4 regions of the Paraburkholderia sp. MM5496-R1 genome follow, and region 4 is predicted to be linked to each of the others. Evidence: predicted binding sites of a transcription regulator. Region 4 holds the regulator's gene; each other region holds the start of a gene.

Region 1 (5,064 bases), 610 kb from region 4:
TGACAATCGCGTCCACGCCGGGACGAGACCAGTCTCGCGGGTCTACCGACCAGTGGAGGGGCGCCAGACCAGCGCTCGCTGACGTAGTGAGCACTGCTTCGGTCCACATGCCATACGGGGCACGCATATACCGCAGCGAAACACGCGGGCTCGCCATCCTGATGACCCTGCTTGCCGTTAGTATTTCCTGTTGTACTTCGGTGGGTTCGCATCTGGACAGGTCCGGATGAGTCATCGAGTGGTTTGCGACCTCGTGTCCTTCTGCGATCATCCGTCGGATCAGCTTCGGCTGGTCCGCTGCGTACGCGCCGATGACGCAGAAAGTCGCTGGCACCCGGTGTTGCGCCAGCACATCGAGGACGTCCGGTGTGCAAAGTGGATTAGGGCCGTCGTCAAACGTCAAATAGACGTCGCGACGTCCGTTGGTGTCAGCGCACTCGCTGCGCGCTTCGGATAAGCAGTGCCTCACAGCTCTGGCCCGTTCCGGTCAATTATCGTTCCGGTCGGCCAATCGCTCATTGACCGTCCAATCGGTAAGACGACAATGAGTACGTCCTCGATGCGCGTGGGCGGCGTGTCGAGATGCACTTCTCGAAGGGTCGACCTCACGCGAACTCCAGACACAATAGTCGCCAGACCGGGTCGGCCGAGCAGCCTTGCAATATGTTGCCGCAACGCGTGTCGAACCGTGCCGAAGCCAAATGGAACGCCAAGTTCCTGCAACACGGGATACATCACGCGCATTAATTGAGGGATTCCGAGTCCCTCAAGATCCGGACGTACCGCGTACAATCCTAGTTCGGCCACTAGTAGATCGACTGCGCCAACCTTGATGAAACGACGCAGTGCGCCGATATGAGCCGCTACGCCGCGCGCGTCGTAGCCGATTGCACGGAACTCTGGCCTCGCACCAGCCCAACTGTGATTGCCTTCGAATGGTTTTGCATTAAACGCCCCGGTCGGTCCGTAGGTCTTTCGGAAGAACTCGGACAGTTCGATGTGGTCGGCGAGTCGCAACTCATTTTCCCAAACCAGCCTCCACCGCACCTGAGAGCGCACGGAGAGAGGTCCTCTATCTGTGGACACGGCCAAATTCACGACTGCCTCCTATGCGCCGTCCGGCCTTTGAGGGTGGACCTGACGGACGCGAAGGACTTGCTGAGAAAGCGGTTCGATTTCAGGATTCGTCGCGAAGCCAAGGCGAAGTCGAGGTTTGCCTCAACTGTACGAAGGTAAGCGGCCGATATAGAAAGGGTTTGGAGAACTATGCGAAGTTTTGCCGGTAGTAAGCGCCTACGCGACCTGCCAGACGCTTGTCGCGTCGTGTCGGCGCGATCCAGCTTGCCCACGCCGCCGAAGACCGTGGTCGCATTGGACATGTGCCTCGGTTGATGCTTAGCGTACACCTGAGGATTTTTCTCGGCGTCAGGGCAAAGACCGACAACCATCTTGATATGCCCAAATTCTATTTCTCCGGCCCGACGTTTTGCCACAGTATTCATGAGAGCGTCCACGAGAAATTGACTTGAAATTTGGTGCCGTGTCCGCCGAGAAAGTTCAGCGAGTTCGGGATCTGCGATTTCCTTCGTCCAGGTGATGAAGCGTCGCCAGTGGTGCTTCATGTGCCCACCGTTATGGCCGCCCATCGGGCCGGACACGCCGCTGTTGCGCCATGCTTGAGCCAGTCACAGATCGACTGCCCGCTCACCCCGAGTTGCTCGGCGGTGAGCTTGCGCTTGATCCTGTGTCCGAGCGGCGACAGGGCCGCCGCTCGCGTGCGCGTGTCCCGATGCATGTGATTGATCGACAACTGCTGCAACGTCATTTCCTCGGCTTCGCTCAGTTCTACGACACACTTCATCCGCTACCCGGCACGACGAAGGCGCCAGCAGGTTTGCGAAATTGAAATGGATTTACCAGGAACACTATCCTCCATGCCGTACATTTCGTAAAATCGATTGTTTTGATGGAACGCATCCACACTATGGATAAGTTGGGATCATGCGTTTCAAGGGCCTCGATCTCAATCTGCTCGTCGTGCTCGATGCTCTGATGACCGAGCGTAATCTCACCCCGGCGGCACGCAGCAAGGCCCAACTCAACGTCGTTCGCTACGCCGATGACTTTGTTGTGACCGGTATGTCGAAAGAAGTGCTCGAATTCGAGGTGCTTCCGGCGCTCAGGCAGTTGATGGCCGCTCAAGATCTGGAGCGCTCGGAAGAGAAGACCCGGATCACGAACATTGCAGACGGTTTCGATTTTCTTGGCCAGAACGTGCGCAAGTACGACGGCTACTGGCCCAGCGCCTGTGAAGATACTTGGGATTGCCAAAACAATAGCGGTAGTGAGGATGGCTGGCAACTAGAGCCCGGAGGGGCTTTTTTTTGCACTTGAAACGTTACGCTAACGCAGGCATGACTTACCAAACCAGATTAATCGGACCGATAGACTCGCATCTAACGATCTGAAAACAGTTTCCCTACGTCCTCGGCCAGTTCAAGACGGACATTTTGTCGCCCGACACGGAAGCGCTTCTTGTGCCAAATATCCCGCTGCGCCGGGCGGGCACGCCCGAAGCGGTCGCAAAGATAGATCATCTTCGTCCTATGCTCGGATGCGGCGGGTTATCTCACGGGCACCGAGGCAGCAATCAATGATGGACGACACCTGTAAACGGCTGCACCTGGAGTAGACAAATCGCAGTTGATTTGAGCGACATCAATGGAACTCGCGTTCCTAACGGAATCCACGCAGCGAAATCGCAAAAGCAGAAAATAAGTACATCAAGGCACTACAGTTTCACCGTCCTTCCATGAAAGGGCATTATCTTTTGAAGTCAGCCCGTGAAATTGGGCGCTAGATCGAGGATGATATGCAACACAATGCCCGCAAATCCGAACAAGGTGACGGGGAGCACGGTCCCCACAACGGGGACGTCGTCATGCTGCATATCGCTTCCGTGCGCGAAAGGCCTGGCTCAAAGTCCGAGACGGACCACGCGGTCCCTATCGTGCAGTGGCACGAGAGCGTGCTTACCGGCATCTTCGAAATATCGAAGGTACTGACCGCCCCCTACCGGCTCGAAGTCACGTTGGCCAACGTCATCGATCTCCTGCAATCGTTTGTTCAGATGCGGCTCGGTATCGTCTCTCTCTTCGACGATGATGGCGTACCGGACATTACCGTTGGCGCGGACTGGAGCGAAGGCAGCGATGAGCACTACCGGATGCGCCTGCCGCAGAAGGCAATTGACCAGATCATGGCGACGGACAGGCCGCTCGTCGCCGAGAACGTAGCGGTGCATTCGGGCTTCAGTGCCGCCGACATGGGCGTGCTCGGTGCCTCCGACAACATGCGAGTGTCGTTCATTGGCGTCCCTATTCGCATCGACGCGAAAGTCGTAGGCACGCTGACCATCGACCGCATCCTGGACTATGGGTCGAACTTCCGGCTCGATTACGACGTGCGGCTGCTTACCATGGTCGCCAACCTGGTGGGGCAGACGGTGAAGCTGCATCGCTTTTTCAAGAGCGACCGCGAGCGACTGATGGCGGGAAAGGACGGGCTGCAAAAGCCATTGTCCGAGCTCAAGCACCCTGCAGGTGAGCGTAAGAAGTTTCAGATCGAGGGGATCATTGGCGACAGCCCGGCGCTGCGCGGGCTGCTCGCGAAGATCGCGGTGGTAGCCGAATCGAACAGCACGGTTCTGTTGCGCGGCGAATCCGGTACCGGGAAGGAGCTGGTCGCCAAGGCCGTTCACGAGCTGTCGCCGCGCGCCAAGCGGCCTTTCATCAAGCTCAATTGCGCGGCGCTCCATGAGACGGTGCTGGAATCCGAATTGTTCGGTCATGAGAAGGGTGCCTTTACCAGCGCTTTCAATTCGCGCAAGGGGCGCTTCGAGCTCGCCGACAAGGGGACGCTGTTTCTGGACGAGATCGGCGAGATCTCGGCCTCGTTCCAGGCAAAGCTGCTGCGCGTCCTGCAGGAGCAAGAATTCGAGCGCGTGGGCAGCAACCAGACCATTAAGGTCGATGTTCGCGTGATTGCCGCCACGAATAAAAACCTGGAAGAGGCGGTGGCAAGGAACGAGTTCCGCGCCGACCTTTATTATCGCCTCTGCGTGCTTCCCTTGCTGTTGCCGCCGTTGCGTGAAAGGCGCAGTGATATTCCGCTCCTCGCCGTTGAGTTTCTCGAGAATTTCAACAGCGAGAACGGCCGTACGCTGAGCTTCGATGCGAGCGCGATTGAAGTATTGATGAACTGCGGTTTTCCCGGCAATGTCCGCGAGCTCGAGAATTGCGTGCAGCGGAGCGCGACCCTGGCGCCGGGACCAGCGATCTTGAGAAACGACTTTGCCTGCTGCCACGGCCAGTGCCTGTCCGCGATGCTGTGGAAGAGCCGATCGGACGAAATTGCGCTGCAGCCCGGGCCAATCGGGCCAGTGCCCGTGAAGCCGGCTACGCCGCGGGCTGAGGCTGCTACGTCGGGCGCAGTTGCTGCGGTCCAGCCTGTCGGCAGCGAGCGGGCTCCGTTAGCGGCTGGCGGCGCAGTCCTCGGAAGTGATGCGAAGATGACTAACCGCGAGCGTCTCATCGCCGCCATGGAAAGATCCGGCTGGGTGCAGGCAAAAGCGGCGCGGCTGCTTGGACTGACGCCGCGCCAGATTGGCTACGCGCTAAGGAAATACGGTGTCGAGATCAAGCGCCTCTGAAAGGACTGTCGGACTTGCGGCGTGTCGGGGCCGCGACATCGCGACTGAGGCGAATGGCTCGGACAAGTCAAATCTGGATTTGGCGTGGACCTTGGCACGATCACGATCGGAAGCGGTCCGTATCTCGACTAAGGTGGTGCGAACGCGGCGCTGTCATCGCCGGTTCGTTGGCCATGTGTCTCCTCAGACGGACCGTTGCAGCAACGCTTCCACTACGGGCCGAGGCAGCCCGAATACGTAATCGCGACGGTATCGGGCGCCTGGCGTTTCTGCCGTTCCGCCCAGAAGGCCTTCAGCAGCGCGGTCGAGCCCTTGCCGCCCGGCGCCCCGCGGATGCGGCGGCGGCCGGTTCT
Region 2 (5,064 bases), on a different contig from region 4:
TTCAAAGCTCTCGCCATGCTCACCCGCACACACCGAAACCCCGCATACACATACTGATAATGCGGCTGAAACCAGTTGCGAAATTCCGGCCGCAGCATGCACAGCGCGGTACGCGCCGAGCCGCCCTTCAGCACGTAGTGCTGCCCATCGAAGAAGTTGGCCGAATAGCCGGGATAGAACGGAAACGCTTCGAAGCCCGGCAGCGCTTCGAAAAGCGTCGAGGTCCATTCCCAGCCGTTGCCGAACTGACCTTCCGCGCCGAACGTGCTGACGTTGTCCGGATGCGCGTCGACGGGCCGTGGATCCCAACTGCGGAAATCGAAGTTCCCCGATGCCGCTTGCGGCGCACCGTGCGCCGCGCGTTGCCATTGCGCCTCGGTCGGCAGGGTTTTGCCGGCCCAGCGCGCGTAGGCGCTCGCTTCGGCGTGGCTCACGTAGACGGGCCAGTCGAGCGGCAAGGGCACGTCGTCGAACATCGTGCGCAGCGTCCATGCGGGGCGACCGTCTTGCGCCGTGCGTTGCGACCAGCCAGCGGGATGCTCGATGCGCTCCGCTTCCTTCCATGCCCAGTCCTTCGGCGACCACCACTTCGGCTCGCGATAACCGCCGTCTTCGATGAACTCGAGGAACGCACCGTTCGTGACCATGTATCGATCGATCTCGAACCCGGGCACGTCCACGCTCATTTCGCCGAACTCATTATCCCAGCCGAAGCGGCCGGCCTCGCGCGGCATGCCGAGCACGGCCGTGCCGGCCGGCACGCTAACCATCGACGACAACGCGTCGCGCTGCTCATCGCTCGTCTCCACCGGCTCGCGCAACGCGGTGTTCTTCTGCGCGAGAGGCAACTGATGGAGCATGTACGCGAGCGTTTCCGCATGCATCAACCGATGCTCGATCGCGACGTTCAGCAGCTGCACGGCCGCCTCGTCGTGCGCCGGGCTGCCGAGTTCGTGGAGCGCGGTGTCGATCTGCCGGCGCGCGCGCGTCGCGTACTCGCGCACGGCGGCGAGCGACGGCCAATCGCCGGGTTGATCGGTGGGAAAGCCGCCGTCTACCGGATCGATGCCGAAGGCGAACAACTGGTCGAGTTCCGGCGCGAAAGCCGGCAGATCGAACAGACGCTGGTCGAGCAGATTGCGATCGAACGCTTCGAGATGGCCGATGTAGAACACGACGCGGTGACGCTCGCGGATCGGCCGTTCATAGAGGTAGTCGGGTTTGACGATCGCAAACAGGTCGTCGGTGACTTGACGCGCGTCGAGCAGGCGCTGCACGAGCGGATGATGCGGGACAGGGTCGCGATTCATTGGGGCCGGGTCTCCATGCAACACGGTTGCCGTGGGGGGACGGTCTGAAAACTCTACCCGCTCGCAGGCGGCGTGCCAAGACTAACAGCGCGACCGTCCAGGCCACTCTGGCCGCTAGATCTGCCGCAAGCCTTGGAGATCGACGATGTGAATGTGCTTGCCCCGCGTGTCGATCAGGCCGCGTTTTTGAAATCTTGACAGGGTACGGCTGACCGTTTCGAGCGTCATGCCGAGGTAGCTGCCCATGTCCTCGCGCGTCATTCGCAGATTGAATTCCGACCACGAGTAGCCGCGCTGCGCATTGCGCTGTGACATGTCCAGCAGGAAGGCGGCGACGCGTTCGTCGGCGGACAGCGAGCCGAGCACCATCATCTGCGCGGCTTCGCTGACGATCTGCGCGCCCAGTAGCTTGTGCATGCGCTCCTGGATCGAACTGATTTCGCGACACAGCAGCTTCAGCGCGCTATAGGGAACGATGCACACCGTGCTGTCTTCCAGCGCGACGGCGCTGCACGCATGGAGGTCCGCGCTGATGCCGTCGAGCCCGAGCGGCTCGCCGGCCAGACGCAGCCCGGTGACCTGCTCGCGGCCGTCGCGGTGGACCATCACGGTCTTCATCGAGCCGGAGCGCACCGCGTAGATATTGTCGAAGCGGTCGCCGCTGCGATACAGCGCTTCGCCGCGCGGCACCGAGCGCGCCGAACAGATCAGCGTTTCGAGCTTCGGCAGTTCCTCCGCCGACAGCCCCTGCGGCATGCAGATCTCACGCATCGAACAGCTGGAGCAGCGCGCGGCGGTACGTGCGGCTGCGCGTGCCGCCACGGCCTCGCGGTTGCCGGCGGAGCGGGTCGAGGAACGGGTCACAGCAGTAGGATTCAGCATGTTCGATTATTGGTAGTGGTGAAATTGTCCCACCCGCTATGACCCGCAACTGGCGGCAAAGTGACGCGTTCGCTGCTCGGCAGTCCGAGCAACGGCGGTGCTCTGACGAAGGTGAGAAGGTGAGTCGCCGCGGCCTATATCGACGTCGCCCGTCGACGCGTAGCGTGGCTCGATTCCGGCAAGGCAGGGCGTGGCGTGCCGCCCTGCGCCTGATGAAAGAGTCAGGCGGGTTCCTTGTCGGTGCCCGCGGCGGACGGTACCAGCAGAACCGGAAGAGTGGCCTGGCGCACGCAGCGTTCAGCGACGCTGCCGAGAATCAGCCGCTGAAAGCCACGCCGGCCGTGCGTGCCCATCACGAGCAGGTCGGCGTTGAATTCGGCGGCGGCCTGCAGCACGATCTCGGCGACATCGCCGAGCGACGAAGCCTCGGAGACCGCCGGGTCGCCCTTCACACCTTGCTCGGCCATCACTTTCGAAAACTCGGCACGCAGCTCCTGGCCTTCCTCGATCAGGCGGTTGCGCAGGATCGACGGGTCGTAGCCGGGCGCCTCGAAGTACATCGGGGTGTTTTCGACGACATAAAATGGCCGCAACACCGCGCCATTCGATTTGGCGAGATCGAGCGCCGCTTCGAACGCACGGCGCGAGGTATTGCTGCCGTCGACCGCTACAAGGATGCGTGTGTACATATCGGCTCCGCGTCAAAAATGCGTCTGCCACATTGCTAACCGCGGCAGGTTTATTGATCTTTTATACCAATGAAGCTTAGATGATTGCCCGAAAAGATGCACCGGACCAGGATGTAAATCAAACATTTGCCAAATATTCCGGCGCGGCGCGGACAAAATGGCGGACCCGGCGGCGTGCGCGAAGCAGCCTGGCATGCTTACAACCCGTAAAACTTTGCTGAAGCCGAAACAGGGTTGGCCTTACAATCAAGCCATATTCAGACAAGCTGGCCAGTCCGCTGATGAACGATCGAAAAACCAAGGGCTTACCCGACCAGATCTACGGCGACATTCTCAACCGCATCCTCGAAGGCGAGTACAAGGAAGGCGAGCGATTGCCGACCGAGCACGCGCTGGCGGAACGTTTCGCCACGTCCCGGCCGACCGTGCGCGAAGCGCTCGCGCGATTGCGGGCCGACGGCATCATCTCGACGCGGCACGGCTCTGGCACGACCGTCGCGCGGCGCCCCGATCCGGACGTACGCCGCTTCGCGCCGCTCGAAACGCTGTCCGATATCCGCCGCTGCTATGAGTTTCGCATCGTGACCGAGGCGGGCGCGGCCGCGCAGGCAGCGCTGAAGGCCGACGCCGACGACATCGCCGCGATCCAGCACGCGTGGGACGAGCTCGAGCGCATCATCGAGGCGCAGGGGATCGGCGCGAAGGATGACTTCCTGTTTCATCAGGCGGTCGCGCGCGCGTCGAAGAATCCGTTTTTCATCACGGTGATGTCGTTCATCGAGGAGCAGATCCTGTTCAGCATGAACCTGTCGCGCAATCTGTCGCTCGTCAAGACGGTGGAGCGGCAGCGGCTGGTGCAGGCCGAACACATGGCGGTGCTCGACGCAATCCGCCGCAAGGACGCGGCGGGCGCGGGGGCCGCAATGCGCGCGCATCTCGAGAACGCGCTGGAACGGATGTTCGGTTCCTGAGTCCGCGCGCGGGTGAAGGCGTCGCGACTTTTGTCAGGCCGCGCTTCGGCGCGGCTCAAGCAGCGACGGCGACCGGCCCGAACAGCGAGGTCAGCGTTTTCGCGCTCACCGCGACGTCGAGCGCGACGGCCCGCTCGATGCCAATCTGCAGCGGCGGCCCGAGCCGGCTGATGTCGAGGCCGGCACGGCGCAGCATGCGCTCAATCGGCGTGGTGGTCACCGTGACGTAATGCGTAATGCCCATGCGCTGCGCGAAGCGCATCACTTCCTGAATTGCGCGGATTGTCATATCCGTGAAACCAAACGACTGTTCCTCACCGCCGGTTTCGATCGCCCAGCGGCTCAGTTCCCAGATATGTCGCCCGACCGGCGCGGCCGCGCCATGCAGTAGCTGCGGGAAGGTGTCTTTCAGCATGTTCGGACCTTCGGTCGGCATCAGGCGCCAACAGCCGCGCAGCCGTTCGTCTTCGCCCTGAATCAGCATGTAGTACGGCCCGAGCGCGTCGTAGCCGTCTATCTCCATTCCCGCGATGGTCGGAATTTCCCAGCCGAGCCGGCCGTGAAAGACCCGGGCGCGCAAGCGGTACATCTCGTTGATCAGTTCGTTGTCGAATTCCTGCCGGAGTCCAATTCGGATCGTGGTTTGCATGACGTTCTCCTGTACGCGTTGGGGGGGCTGCCAGATACGCAGGAAAACTTATGCATTCTGAATCTTTGCGCCACCTACCTACCTGGATAGGTGTGGATGCTTATCGGGTATATCAGAATTCAGACACGTCTCCGCCCCCAACCTACAAGGGTCCAAAATGGAACTCCTCGACAATCACTGGCAACCGCAAACCCACCTCCAGGCGCGTCCTTCGGAGGTCTCTTCGGCAGTGGATCGCGTTCTGATCATTGCCTATCGGAAGAAGAAAAAAGAGAGCCAGCGCCGTTTCTGGGCTCGCTTTGGCGTCACGCAATCGCGCGGCAGCCGCTTCGAGTCGGGCGCGGAGATCCCGGCGCCGGTTTCGATCCTGCTGGGTCTGTACTTCATGAAGACCGTGTCGGACGCCGATCTGGGTCGCGCCGAGCGTGTGATGTACAGCCGCGACGCGGCCGCGCTGCTCAACCCGGGTCAATAAGCCCAAGCTGCGCCGCGATCACGGCTGCCGCACGCCGCGAATTCACGCCGAATTTCCCCCTGATGTTTTTCATATGGAAGTTCACCAC
Region 3 (5,064 bases), on a different contig from region 4:
CGCGCGAGCAGCGTCCGCAGGCTTTTGGTATGCCGCAAACTGTCGACTTCCACCCGATCACCTCGCTAATGGTCCCGCAGCGTCGCGAATGCCTTGTAGACGATCCGCGGGTCATGCTGCCCCTTGTAGACAGCCGGTGCGGCCCGATCGAGCCCGAGCAGTGCATACACCGCGTTCTGCGCCGAGCGCACCGAGTATTCGACGGTGAACACGACGTCGTCGGGCAACTCGCAGAACTGCCCGATGAAGGCGAGATTGCGCCATTCGTCAGGTACCACGGCAGGCCGGTCGCCGCGACGGCGCGGCAGGAACTGGCTCGTGATGAACGGCATCATGCAGGGAATGCAAACCGCGTGCTCGAGGATTCGGGCCGACTCCGACTGCATCTTCAGATGACCCACGATCTCCGTCAGGATCTCGCGACCGGTGCAGGCCTGCATCGGCTTGTCGACGAAATCGCCTGGCTGATCGACTCGCAAGCCGTACCCCCAGAACACCTGCACGTCCGCCGGCTGACCGATGAAATGCGGCTGATGCGGCAGCACGATAGACACGAGCCAGTTCGACTCCGGAAAAGTAATCAGGCCGCCTTCGCCGGGCACATTGCCGGTCAGATCGCGGATCAGCCGGAACAGCGTCGGGTCGCGCAGCGTCACCGTGAAGGAGAGCCACTTCGACGCGTCGACATGATCGGCGAAGATGGACGGATGACCGAATTCCGGCCGGCCCGCGGCGATGTTTTTCCACAGGCTCCAGGCCCCCGTTGCGTCGACCGTATCCAGCGGCGCGGGACGGTCCATGCCGCCCAGGCTGGAGGCGGCCGTCATCGAGCCGAGCGTGACGATCACCTTGTCGGCGGGATCGACCGGCAGATCGAAGCGCCCGTGCGCCGTTTCGCCCACTATTGCGCTGACCCGGTTCAGTGGGCCCGTTTCGTCGAAGCGAAGCTCGGTGACCCGGGTGTCCTGCCGGAATGCCACGCCGTGGTCGTCGAGCCAGCGGCGCAGCGGCCGGATCATCGAATCGTACTGGTTATAGACCGTGCGCATGATGCTGTGCAACTGGTTGAAACCGGTGGACATATGCGCGAAACGCAGCAGATAGCGGCGGAATTCGACCGCGCTATGCCACGGCTGGAATGCGAACGTCGTGCACCACATGAGCCAGAAATTGGTTTCGAAGAAGGAGGTGTCGAAGTGATCGGCAATCCGGCTAGCGCCGAGCATCGCTTCCGGTTCGATCGACAGGCGGCCGAGCGTCACCAGATGCTTTTCATCGAGCCCGTAGGCCGGCGCGTCTTCGCGTTTGCCCGCGCGCACGAGCCGCGCTCGCGACGAGGTTCGCATGGTTTCGTTCCAGTCGAAGATTTCCTGCGTCACGCTTTTAGTGCCGTCCAGCGTGGGGATCGACGAGAAGAGGTCATACGTGCACAGATACTTGCTTTCGAGCATGCGCCCGCCGCGCGCGACATAGCCGTTTTCGGGATTGCCCGCACCATCCAGGCTGCCGCCCAGCTTGTCGAGCGCTTCGAAAATGGTGATGTCGCAGCCGCGCACGTGGCCGTCGCGGATCAGGAAGGCCGCGGCCGCCAACGAGGCGATGCCGCCGCCGACAAGATAGAACTTGCCGTTCTCTGCGGCATGGCCGTCACGGTCGACGTCGGCGCGCGGCGCATGTGCGTGAATCGGATCAGAGTTTTGCACGTTGTTTTCCCTTTCGAGGTTCGCTGCAATCGAACTGCAGCCGGACCGCCCTGCCGCGCAGAGCGGGCGTTGTTCCAACATACGCGAGGCTCGGGTGATCCGATTGAGTTGGATCAAGCAACGATCGCGGCGGCGCGCTCGGGCGGGCGTCGAACTCAGGTTGATTCGCAAAGGCGACGCGGGCGGCGCCGCGCTGCGTATCTCGCCTCTTTGTGATCCGCATCAAGTTCGCCCGAAGCTGCCCTCATACGATGGTCCAGTGATCAGGAAAGGCCGGCATCCCCTCGATGTCTTGACGCAGGTCAAGTGGCTCAAACCGTCCCAGCCGATGATCCAATCATCCCGCCGGTTGCGTCTCGTCAACTCACCCCCGCCACTGCAGCGGGCGAATTCGCTAAGGAACCTGCGCGAAAACGCTGGAAGCCTGGGAGAGGGCACATGGGAGTCGGCATGCAAATCGTCTATCTCGGCTTTGCCGGGACGTCGCAAATCGAAGCTGAGGCGGCTTCGCAACTGGTGCGCCTGGAGCGGTTCAGCAGGTCAATCGCGGGTTGTGATCTGGTGATCGAATCGGTCCATGCCGCGCTTCCTGACCATCGGGCCAACGTGCAGCCAGGCGATGCGCGCGGTCGGCTGTTCGAGGCCCGGCTCGACCTGATCATGCGCAGCGGCGAACTCGTCCCGATCAAACGTTGTGTCGACGCCAACGCGCAAGCAGCGATCCAGGCGGCATTCAATTCCGCCGAGGAGCAACTGGCGTGCAATCCGGTGCGTAGCCGGTCCTGATCATCGCAACGAGTCGTGCGACGGCAGCGCTTTTTAATGCCCTACGAGGAGCAAGTCATGTACCAAAACATTCTGGTTGCCGTGGACGGCAGCGAGGCGTCGAAACGCGCGGTTAGTGAGGCTACCCGTATGGCCAAGCTGGCGCATGCGAAGCTGACCGCAGTGTATGCGATCGACCAGTCGGCGGCCTTTATTTACGCGGGCGCGTGCGACCCGCATCTGTTGACCGATGCCGCGCGCCAGGTCGGACGAAGCCTGCTGGACGACGCACTCGCGAAAATGGAAGTCCTCGACGTGGCCGGCGATTCTGAAATCATCGAAACCCAGGGCATCGCCGAAGACATCGCGAGTTGCATCGCACGCTGTGTCGAGCGGCGCGGCGCGGATCTGGTGGTGATGGGGACGCATGGCCGGCGCGGCATGCGGCGCATGGTGCTCGGCAGCGTCGCCGAGCGTTTCGTGCGGCATTCGCCGTGCCCCGTGCTGCTGGTTCGGGAAAGCGCCGCCGACGCCTGAGCATCGTCCTGACTATCAGACGATGCTGCGCGACTACATGGCGGCTACCACGAATCTCTGGCAACAGGGGCTCGTTTCGGCGGCCCGGCACCAAACCGCGTGCAGCGACGGCATGCGCGACGCGCTTGCCGGATGGCAGGCCGCATGGACCGGCAACCGGCGGCAGGGCGCCGGCATGGATCTCGCGACGCTGCCGCTGCAGGACTGGATGCGGCGCTTCGAACAGACGGTCAGGGACGCGCTGGACGGCGGCGCGCCATTCGGTTGGCGCACGGATTCGGCGACGCCTCCCGCGACGGCACGCCGCTTTGCGCAATCAGGAGAACAGCATGTCGGCTAAGCGCATTGCCTTCATCACCGGCGGTATGGGCGGACTGGGCGCCGCCATTAGCCGACGCCTTCATGATGCCGGCATGGTGGTCGCCATGTCGCATTCGGAACGCAACGATCACGTCGCCACCTGGCTGGTGCGCGAGCGCGACGCCGGCCGCCGTTTTCATGCCTACGAAGCCGACGTGACCCGTTTCGATTCGTGCGCGCATTGCGCGGAACGCGTGCTCGACGAATTCGGCGCGGTCGACGTTCTCGTCAACAATGCCGGCATCACGCGCGATTCGAGCTTTGCGAAAATGAACAAGGACGACTGGGATGCGGTACTACGCACCGATCTCGACTCGCTGTTCAATATGACCAAGCCCTTGCTCGGCGGGATGGTCGCGCAACGCTTCGGGCGCATCGTGAATATCGGCTCGGTGAACGGCGCGCGCGGCGCCTTCGGCCAGACCAACTACGCGGCGGCGAAAGCGGGGATTCATGGCTTCACGATGTCGCTGGCGCTGGAGGTTGCGAAACATGGCGTGACGGTCAACACCGTCTCGCCCGGTTACCTCGCGACCGCGATGACCGCGGCCGTCCCGAAGGATGTGATGGAGACGAAGATCTTGCCGCAGATTCCGGTTGGCCGCCTCGGGCAACCCGACGAAGTGGCCGCGCTCGTGGCGTTCCTCTGTTCGGACGACGCAGGTTTCGTCACCGGCGCGAACTTCGCCATCAACGGTGGGATGCATATGGGCTGAAGCGGCGCGGCGAACGTTTCGAGCGGGCGGCGACCGACGACTATCGCTTGATACATGTCAATCCATGTGGCGCGAGACGGCCTAAAGTCGGTCGTATGGCAGGCCAGTTTCCCTCAACGGAGTTAGCACATACGGGCGGCCGGGTTCTGGGCAACAAGATTGATGGCACCCAGGCCGAGTACGTGCGCATTGCGCACGCCGAGACGAGCCGATGCTGCTAAAGACGGTCCGAGCGGGCCGCATCGATCCCGCGCGGCCGATTACGCACCGCTTCAAGCTCGAAGACGTGGCCGGTGCCTACGATACCTTCAGCCGTGCCGCGGACACGCATGCGCTGAAAGTGATTAATGAAGTGTCCTGACCGGCGCGTTGCGCGGACGCATGCGCACCCGCGCCATTAACCCAGCCCCCTATCCATGACCGTAATGGATGATCCAAGGAGTAACACGATGAGCAACTTGACCCGTTTTGACCCGTTTGCAATCGAACCCATGTCGGATCTCTTTCAGGGCCTGTTCCGCCCACTGCGCGGTGGCGCGGGCGGGGAGGCGCCGCTTGCCGATATCAAGATCGATGTGACGGAGAGCGATACCCAGTACACCGTGAAAGCCGAACTGCCCGGCGTCGAGAAAGACGATATCGACGTGAAGATCGACAGCAATCTCGTATCGATCAGCGCCAAGGTCGAGCGTAAGCAGGAGCTGAAGGAGGGCGAACGCGTGGTTCGTCGCGAACGCTATTCGGGCGCCGTCAGCCGTTCGTTCTCGTTGCAGAGCGAGATCGATGAAGCCACTGCAACGGCGCAGTACAAGGACGGCGTGCTGTCGCTGACGCTGCCCAAGAAAGCGGCCTCCGCGCGCAAACGCCTGCCGATCAACTGATTGGCGCGGCGCCGGGCGCACCGCTGTACGTCCCGGCGCAGCGGCAACCCTTGCATGCCAACAAGGAGCAGGCAATGAAGTCAGACATGGAATTACAGCAGC
Region 4 (5,064 bases):
GAGCCGCGTGCTGGTCGCGATCGATGGCAGCGACACCGCGCTCGACGCGCTGCGCACCGCGCTCGCGGTAGCGCCGCCCGACGCGCGCATCAAGGTCGTCTACGCGGCCGACGACCGCTTCGCGTGGTGCGAATGGCTGCCGTTCGAAGTCGTGTCGCAGCATCGAATCGATGTCTTGCGGCGCGGCGCGGCGATGCTCGAACAAAGCCGGCGCGCGGCCGAAACCGCGTTGCTCGAGTTCGACGATGATTGCGGCGATGCGTCGAGCGCGATTCTCGACGAAGCGCAACGCTGGCACGCGGACCTGATCGTGATGGGTTCGCACGGCATGCGCGGCGCGCCGCACCCTTTGCCGGGGCACGTGACGTCGCGCACGCTGCGCGACGCGGCGTGTCCCGTGCTCGTGTGTCCGCGCGGCGCGTCGTCGTTGCGGGCGGACGACGTGCCGCACGGCGAGTGGCGGGAGCCGTATCTGGGCAGTCCGGGCGGGCCCTTTTATCTGTAGCAGGGGCGCGCCACGCGCGTTGACAAATCCAACCTCAGTGGAGAATCGGCATGTACCAACATATCCTCGTCGCGCTAGACGGCAGTACTTTCTCGAAACGCGCGCTGAAAGAAGCGGTGAATCTCGCCGCGTTGACGAAGGGCGTCGTGCATCCAGTTTATGTGGTCGACAAGACGCCGCTCTTTTCCTATGCCGGCTATTACGACCCGCTCACGCTCGTCGAAGCCTTGCGCCAGGACGGCCAATTGGTGCTGGAGGAGGCCGAACAGGCCTGCGCCGCCGCCGATGTGCCTTGCCGCCCTGAAATGATCGAGTCGGAGAGCCTGTCCGACGACGTCGCCGCGATCGTGCTGCGCCACGGCGAGCAGATCCACGCCGATCTGCTTGTGCTGGGCACGCATGGGCGACGCGGCGTGCGGCGCCTCGTGATCGGCAGCGTGGCGGAGCGGGTGCTGCGTTTCTCGACCTGTCCGGTGCTGCTCATGCGCGAGCCAAGCACCGAGGATGCGCCAGCAGAGTAACCCGCGACAGCGGGGCGCGGCAGCGCGTGAGCATTACGCGAGCGCGTCGGCCGGTATCTGGATCGAGATCCTGAAGCCATGGCCCGGCGAGCTGGTGAACGACACGTTGCCGCGCAACTGCCGCACGCGTTCGCGAATGCCGAGCAAACCGAATGAATCTGTTCCCTGCGACCGATCCAGCGCGACACCCACGCCGTCATCCTCGATATCGAGCGATACGATGGGGTCCGCGCAGGTCATGTCGATGCGTACGCGGCTGGCCTTGGCGTGCCGCGCGACGTTCGTCAACGCCTCCTGAACGATGCGAAACAGCGCCGTCGCCGCGAATTCGCCGCACACCGGCTCGGCCGGTTCGAGATGCACGCTCGAGCGCACGTCGTAGCGTTTCGTGAAGTCTTCGGCCAGCCAGTCGAGCGCGGCGGCGAGCCCGAGGTCGTCGAGCAGCGGGGGCCGCAGATCGGCGGCGATACGCCGCAGCGAAGCGGCCATCCAGTCGATCTGCTTTTGCAGTTCATGCGTCTGCGCGGCCAGCGGCTCGGTGTCGGCCTGGCTTTTCAGCTTCGCTTCGAGCAGCGCGACGCTCATTTTCAGCGCGGTCAGCCGTTGGCCGAGATCGTCGTGCAGTTCGCGCGCCATACGTTTCTGCTCGTTTTCGCGGGCGATCTGCACGTGGGTGGATACCTGATCCGCGCGTTCGAGTTCCGCGAGGCGCATACGTTCGGTCAGGTCGCGCGTGATCTTGGCGAAGCCGAGCAGCGCGCCCGACGCGTCGTGCACGGCGGAAACGACCACGTTGGCCCAGAAACGCGAGCCGTCGCGACGTACGCGCCAGCCCTCGTCCTCGGTGCGGCCTACGGCTGCGGCGATTTCCAGTTCGCGGGCGGGCTTGCCGGCCGCGATGTCTTCCGGGGTATAGAACTTCGAGAAATGCTGGCCGATGATTTCTTCGGGCGTGTAGCCCTTGATGCGCTGTGCGCCGGGATTCCAACTGGTCACGCGGCCGGACACGTCGAGCATGAAGATCGCATAGTCCTGAACCGCATCGATCAACATGAAATAGCGATCCTCGACGGGCACGTCCGACACGGACGCCGCACTGGTGAAGCAGGAAGACTCGCCGCTCGACAGACCTATCGCTCCTCCGGGTGGTCACGCAAGGTCGCGCACCGCAACGCACCGAGTTATATCAGTTCGGGAGCGCTTGTTCCACCCCGCACGTCCCGCGAACGAACGTGAGGCGAGCGACGCGTCGGCGTTCAAACCCGAGCCAGTCCTTCCGCGTCTTCGATGCGGATCGTTTTGCCGTTCGCCTTGACGAGGCGCTCGCGCTGGAACTTCGAGAACATCCGGCTCACCGTTTCGAGCTTCATGCCCAGAAAGCAGCCGATTTCCTCGCGGGTCATGCGCAAATGAAACTCCGCCGCGGAAAAGCCGCGCGCCTTGAAGCGCTTCGACAGATTCAGCAGAAACGTCGCGACGCGCTGTTCGGCGCTCATCGTGCCGAGCAGCATCATCTGGCTCGATTCGCGCACGATCTCGCTGCTCATCATCTGGTAGATGTGATGCTGCATCGGCTTCATCTCGCGACAGATCGCCTCGAGCTGCGCGAACGGAATGATGCACACGACGCTGTCTTCGAGCGCGATCGCATCGCAATTCTGCTTGCCCTCGCCGATGCCGTCGAAGCCGAGCGAGTCGCCGGCGATCTGGAAGCCAGTCACGTGCTCGCGGCCGTCGCGATGCATGACCACGGTCTTGAACGATCCGGCACGGATCGCGTAGATGCTTTGAAACGCGTCGCCCGCGCGATACAGCGCATCACCGCGTTTGATCGAGCGCGTCGAGCAGATCAACGTGTCGAGTCGGCTCAGTTCGTCGGATGTCAGCTCGGGCGGCATGCAGATCGCGCGCATCGCGCAGGTGGAGCAGCGCGGCACGGCGTAGCGTGTGGCCGCGGTGCGTGGCACGACGTGGATCGGTACGACGTGCGAACTGCGGGGCGCGTCGTGGCGGGGTTCACAGACTGCGGCAACTTGCATGATCTGCTCCTGGCGGTCAGGCCGGATGCGCACGACGCGCATAGGCAATCGCTTCGATGGCACGGCAGGCGAGTTCGAACTCCGAGGTCTTGTCGAAGCAGAAGTCGGCGCCCGCCGCTTCGCACGCTCGGCGAAACGCCGTCGTGCAATGATTGGTCAACACGATGCTGACGATGGACGGCCGCACCCGCGACAGCGCCGCGAGCAGCAGCAGATTGGTCTTGCCCGAGAAGCACGGGTCCAGCACCGCGACATCGGCGCGACTCGCGACGATGTCGTCGAACGTGTGCTCGACGCCGGCGGACTCGCCGGCGATTTCGATGCCGGGAATCAGCGCGATCAGGCAAGCAAGCCGGCGCCGGACCTCGGTCGCATCGTCGACGAGGAAGACTCTCGATAAGGTGGCTGGCGGAGCGGTGTCCATACCGACCAGTATTGGCGACCTCATCTCAGAAATATATCGGCGGGGATTTAAGCGGCGCTAGGAGTTCGGGTAATGTTGTAGGAATATTCCTAGTGCATGGCTGGCGATGGGGTATGTAGCCGAGTGCGAGTACACGGCTACTTTCGACGTGACGGCTTCGAAGGTCGCAGGCATGCAGTTGATTAAGTAATCACGGAACAAGCCGATAAAGACCCATTGACCTGCGTCAAGCCGCGCGGCGGCGCGCGCTTCACACTGTCGGCGCGGACACGCGACGGCACCGCTTCGGTTCATGCCAGCGCTTTCACAGGGAGTCCAACATGTATGCACGAATTCTGGTTGCGCTCGACGACAGTCCCAGCGCGCAGCGCGCCTTTGCCGAGGCGCTGAAGCTCGCGAAGCTGACGGGCGCCACACTCGAAGCCTGCTGCGTGGTAGGGCACGGCAAGTGGTCGGACAATGCCGATGTGGCTTTCGAGCCGGAACCGGCGGCCGCGGCGCAAGAATTCGCCAGCCGCGCGCTCGATGCGCCGCGCGAGCTGATGCGCGAGGCGCAGGTGCCCGGCGGCGTGCGGGTGATCGACGCGTACGCCGAAAGCGTGTCCGCGGTGCTCGCGCGCGTCGCCGACGAAATCGAAGCCGATCTGATCGTGATGGGCACGCACGGCCGCCACGGCGTGCAGCGCTTTCTGCTCGGCAGCGTCGCGGAGTCGCTCGTGCGTGCGACCGACAAGCCGGTGCTGATCGTGCGGCATGACGAACCCGGGCACGCGCGGCCCTGAAGCGCCGCGTCGCGCAGCCGTGGCGCGATCGCGTGGGAGCGGCCGCGCAGCAGCCTGGTTTTCGCGGCTCAGCTCAGGTGAGTTCGTTTTCGGCGCAGGCCGGGACTGACCGATCGCGCGTCGCGCCGTTCGCGTGCGCGGGAACCATCAGCACCGGGCAGCTGGCGCTGCGCAGCACGCGCTCGGCGACGCTGCCGAGCATCAGTCGTTGAACACCACGGCGGCCGTGCGTGCCCATCACGATCGCGTCGGCGTGCCATTCGAGCGCCGCCTCGACGATGCGATGCGCGACGTCTTCGCCGGTGATCGCGGCTTCGACGGTGCGGGCCGTGCCCTTGATCCCGCGCGCGGTCATCCGGCTCTGGGCATCGGCCGCGATCCGCTTGCCTTCCTCGATGAAGGCGTCCTGGATCACGCAAGGGTCGAAGCCGGGCGCGTCGTAGGCGATGACGGGCACGTCGATCACGTACAGCGGCTGCAGCTCGGCGCCCGATTCGGCGGCAAGGGTCAGCGCGGCGTCGAACGCACGGGAGGCGGTGTCGCTGCCATCGAGCGCGACGAGTAGGCGGTGAAACATGGCGGACTCCTTAAGCGGTCACTTCAGTGCGACAACAGCACCGGCACGGTCATCGACTCGAGCATCGTGCGCGTCGCGCCGCCCAGTACGACTTCGTGCAGACGCGAATGCGCGTAGGCGCCCATCACGATCATGTCGCAGCCGAGGTCGGCCGCCTGCGACAGCAGCGCGTCGCCGACCGGCGTGCCGTCCGCGACGCTCAGTTCGCGCACGTCG

What was found. The regulator FNR, encoded in region 4, switches genes on or off when oxygen is low (the NO sensors DNR and NnrR bind a similar motif). The targets are predictions, from matches to a motif close to TTGATNNNNATCAA.
Region 1: a site for FNR is predicted at 2,709-2,722, ahead of nifA (nif-specific transcriptional activator NifA). Genes of this name have one in related genera too.
Region 2: a site for FNR is predicted at 2,990-3,003, ahead of OKW38_RS28905 (universal stress protein). Genes of this name have one in related genera too.
Region 3: a site for FNR is predicted at 1,807-1,820, ahead of OKW38_RS09465 (oleate hydratase). Genes of this name have one in related genera too.

What each region holds. Positions count from the first base shown of each region.
Region 1 covers NZ_JBNDLT010000001.1:240,950-246,013, forward strand. Annotated here, with positions in the region: gene nodB (chitooligosaccharide deacetylase NodB) at 1-469, opposite strand, end outside; gene OKW38_RS01160 (NodA family N-acyltransferase) at 466-1,098, opposite strand; gene OKW38_RS01165 (hypothetical protein) at 1,619-1,861, opposite strand; partial or broken gene OKW38_RS01170 (hypothetical protein) at 2,095-2,394, shown strand; gene nifA (nif-specific transcriptional activator NifA) at 2,873-4,711, shown strand; gene OKW38_RS01180 (hypothetical protein) at 4,924-5,064, opposite strand, start outside.
Region 2 covers NZ_JBNDLT010000003.1:573,239-578,302, reverse strand. Annotated here, with positions in the region: gene OKW38_RS28915 (SUMF1/EgtB/PvdO family nonheme iron enzyme) at 1-1,310, opposite strand, end outside; gene OKW38_RS28910 (helix-turn-helix domain-containing protein) at 1,425-2,192, opposite strand; gene OKW38_RS28905 (universal stress protein) at 2,414-2,881, opposite strand; gene OKW38_RS28900 (FadR/GntR family transcriptional regulator) at 3,163-3,852, shown strand; gene OKW38_RS28895 (acyl-homoserine-lactone synthase) at 3,908-4,501, opposite strand; gene OKW38_RS28890 (hypothetical protein) at 4,659-4,976, shown strand; gene OKW38_RS28885 (helix-turn-helix transcriptional regulator) at 4,960-5,064, opposite strand, start outside.
Region 3 covers NZ_JBNDLT010000002.1:580,615-585,678, forward strand. Annotated here, with positions in the region: gene OKW38_RS09460 (NRAMP family divalent metal transporter) at 1-53, opposite strand, end outside; gene OKW38_RS09465 (oleate hydratase) at 66-1,703, opposite strand; gene OKW38_RS09470 (hypothetical protein) at 2,010-2,489, shown strand; gene OKW38_RS09475 (universal stress protein) at 2,547-3,005, shown strand; gene OKW38_RS09480 (hypothetical protein) at 3,028-3,345, shown strand; gene OKW38_RS09485 (beta-ketoacyl-ACP reductase) at 3,335-4,081, shown strand; partial or broken gene OKW38_RS09490 (alcohol dehydrogenase) at 4,290-4,442, shown strand; gene OKW38_RS09495 (Hsp20/alpha crystallin family protein) at 4,531-4,962, shown strand; gene OKW38_RS09500 (BON domain-containing protein) at 5,037-5,064, shown strand, end outside.
Region 4 covers NZ_JBNDLT010000001.1:847,058-852,121, reverse strand. Annotated here, with positions in the region: gene OKW38_RS04315 (universal stress protein) at 1-505, shown strand, start outside; gene OKW38_RS04310 (universal stress protein) at 556-1,026, shown strand; partial or broken gene OKW38_RS04305 (hypothetical protein) at 986-1,126, opposite strand; gene OKW38_RS04300 (PAS domain-containing sensor histidine kinase) at 1,060-2,160, opposite strand; gene fnr (fumarate/nitrate reduction transcriptional regulator Fnr) at 2,283-3,065, opposite strand; gene OKW38_RS04290 (response regulator transcription factor) at 3,082-3,489, opposite strand; gene OKW38_RS04285 (universal stress protein) at 3,810-4,271, shown strand; gene OKW38_RS04280 (universal stress protein) at 4,345-4,848, opposite strand; gene OKW38_RS04275 (universal stress protein) at 4,872-5,064, opposite strand, start outside.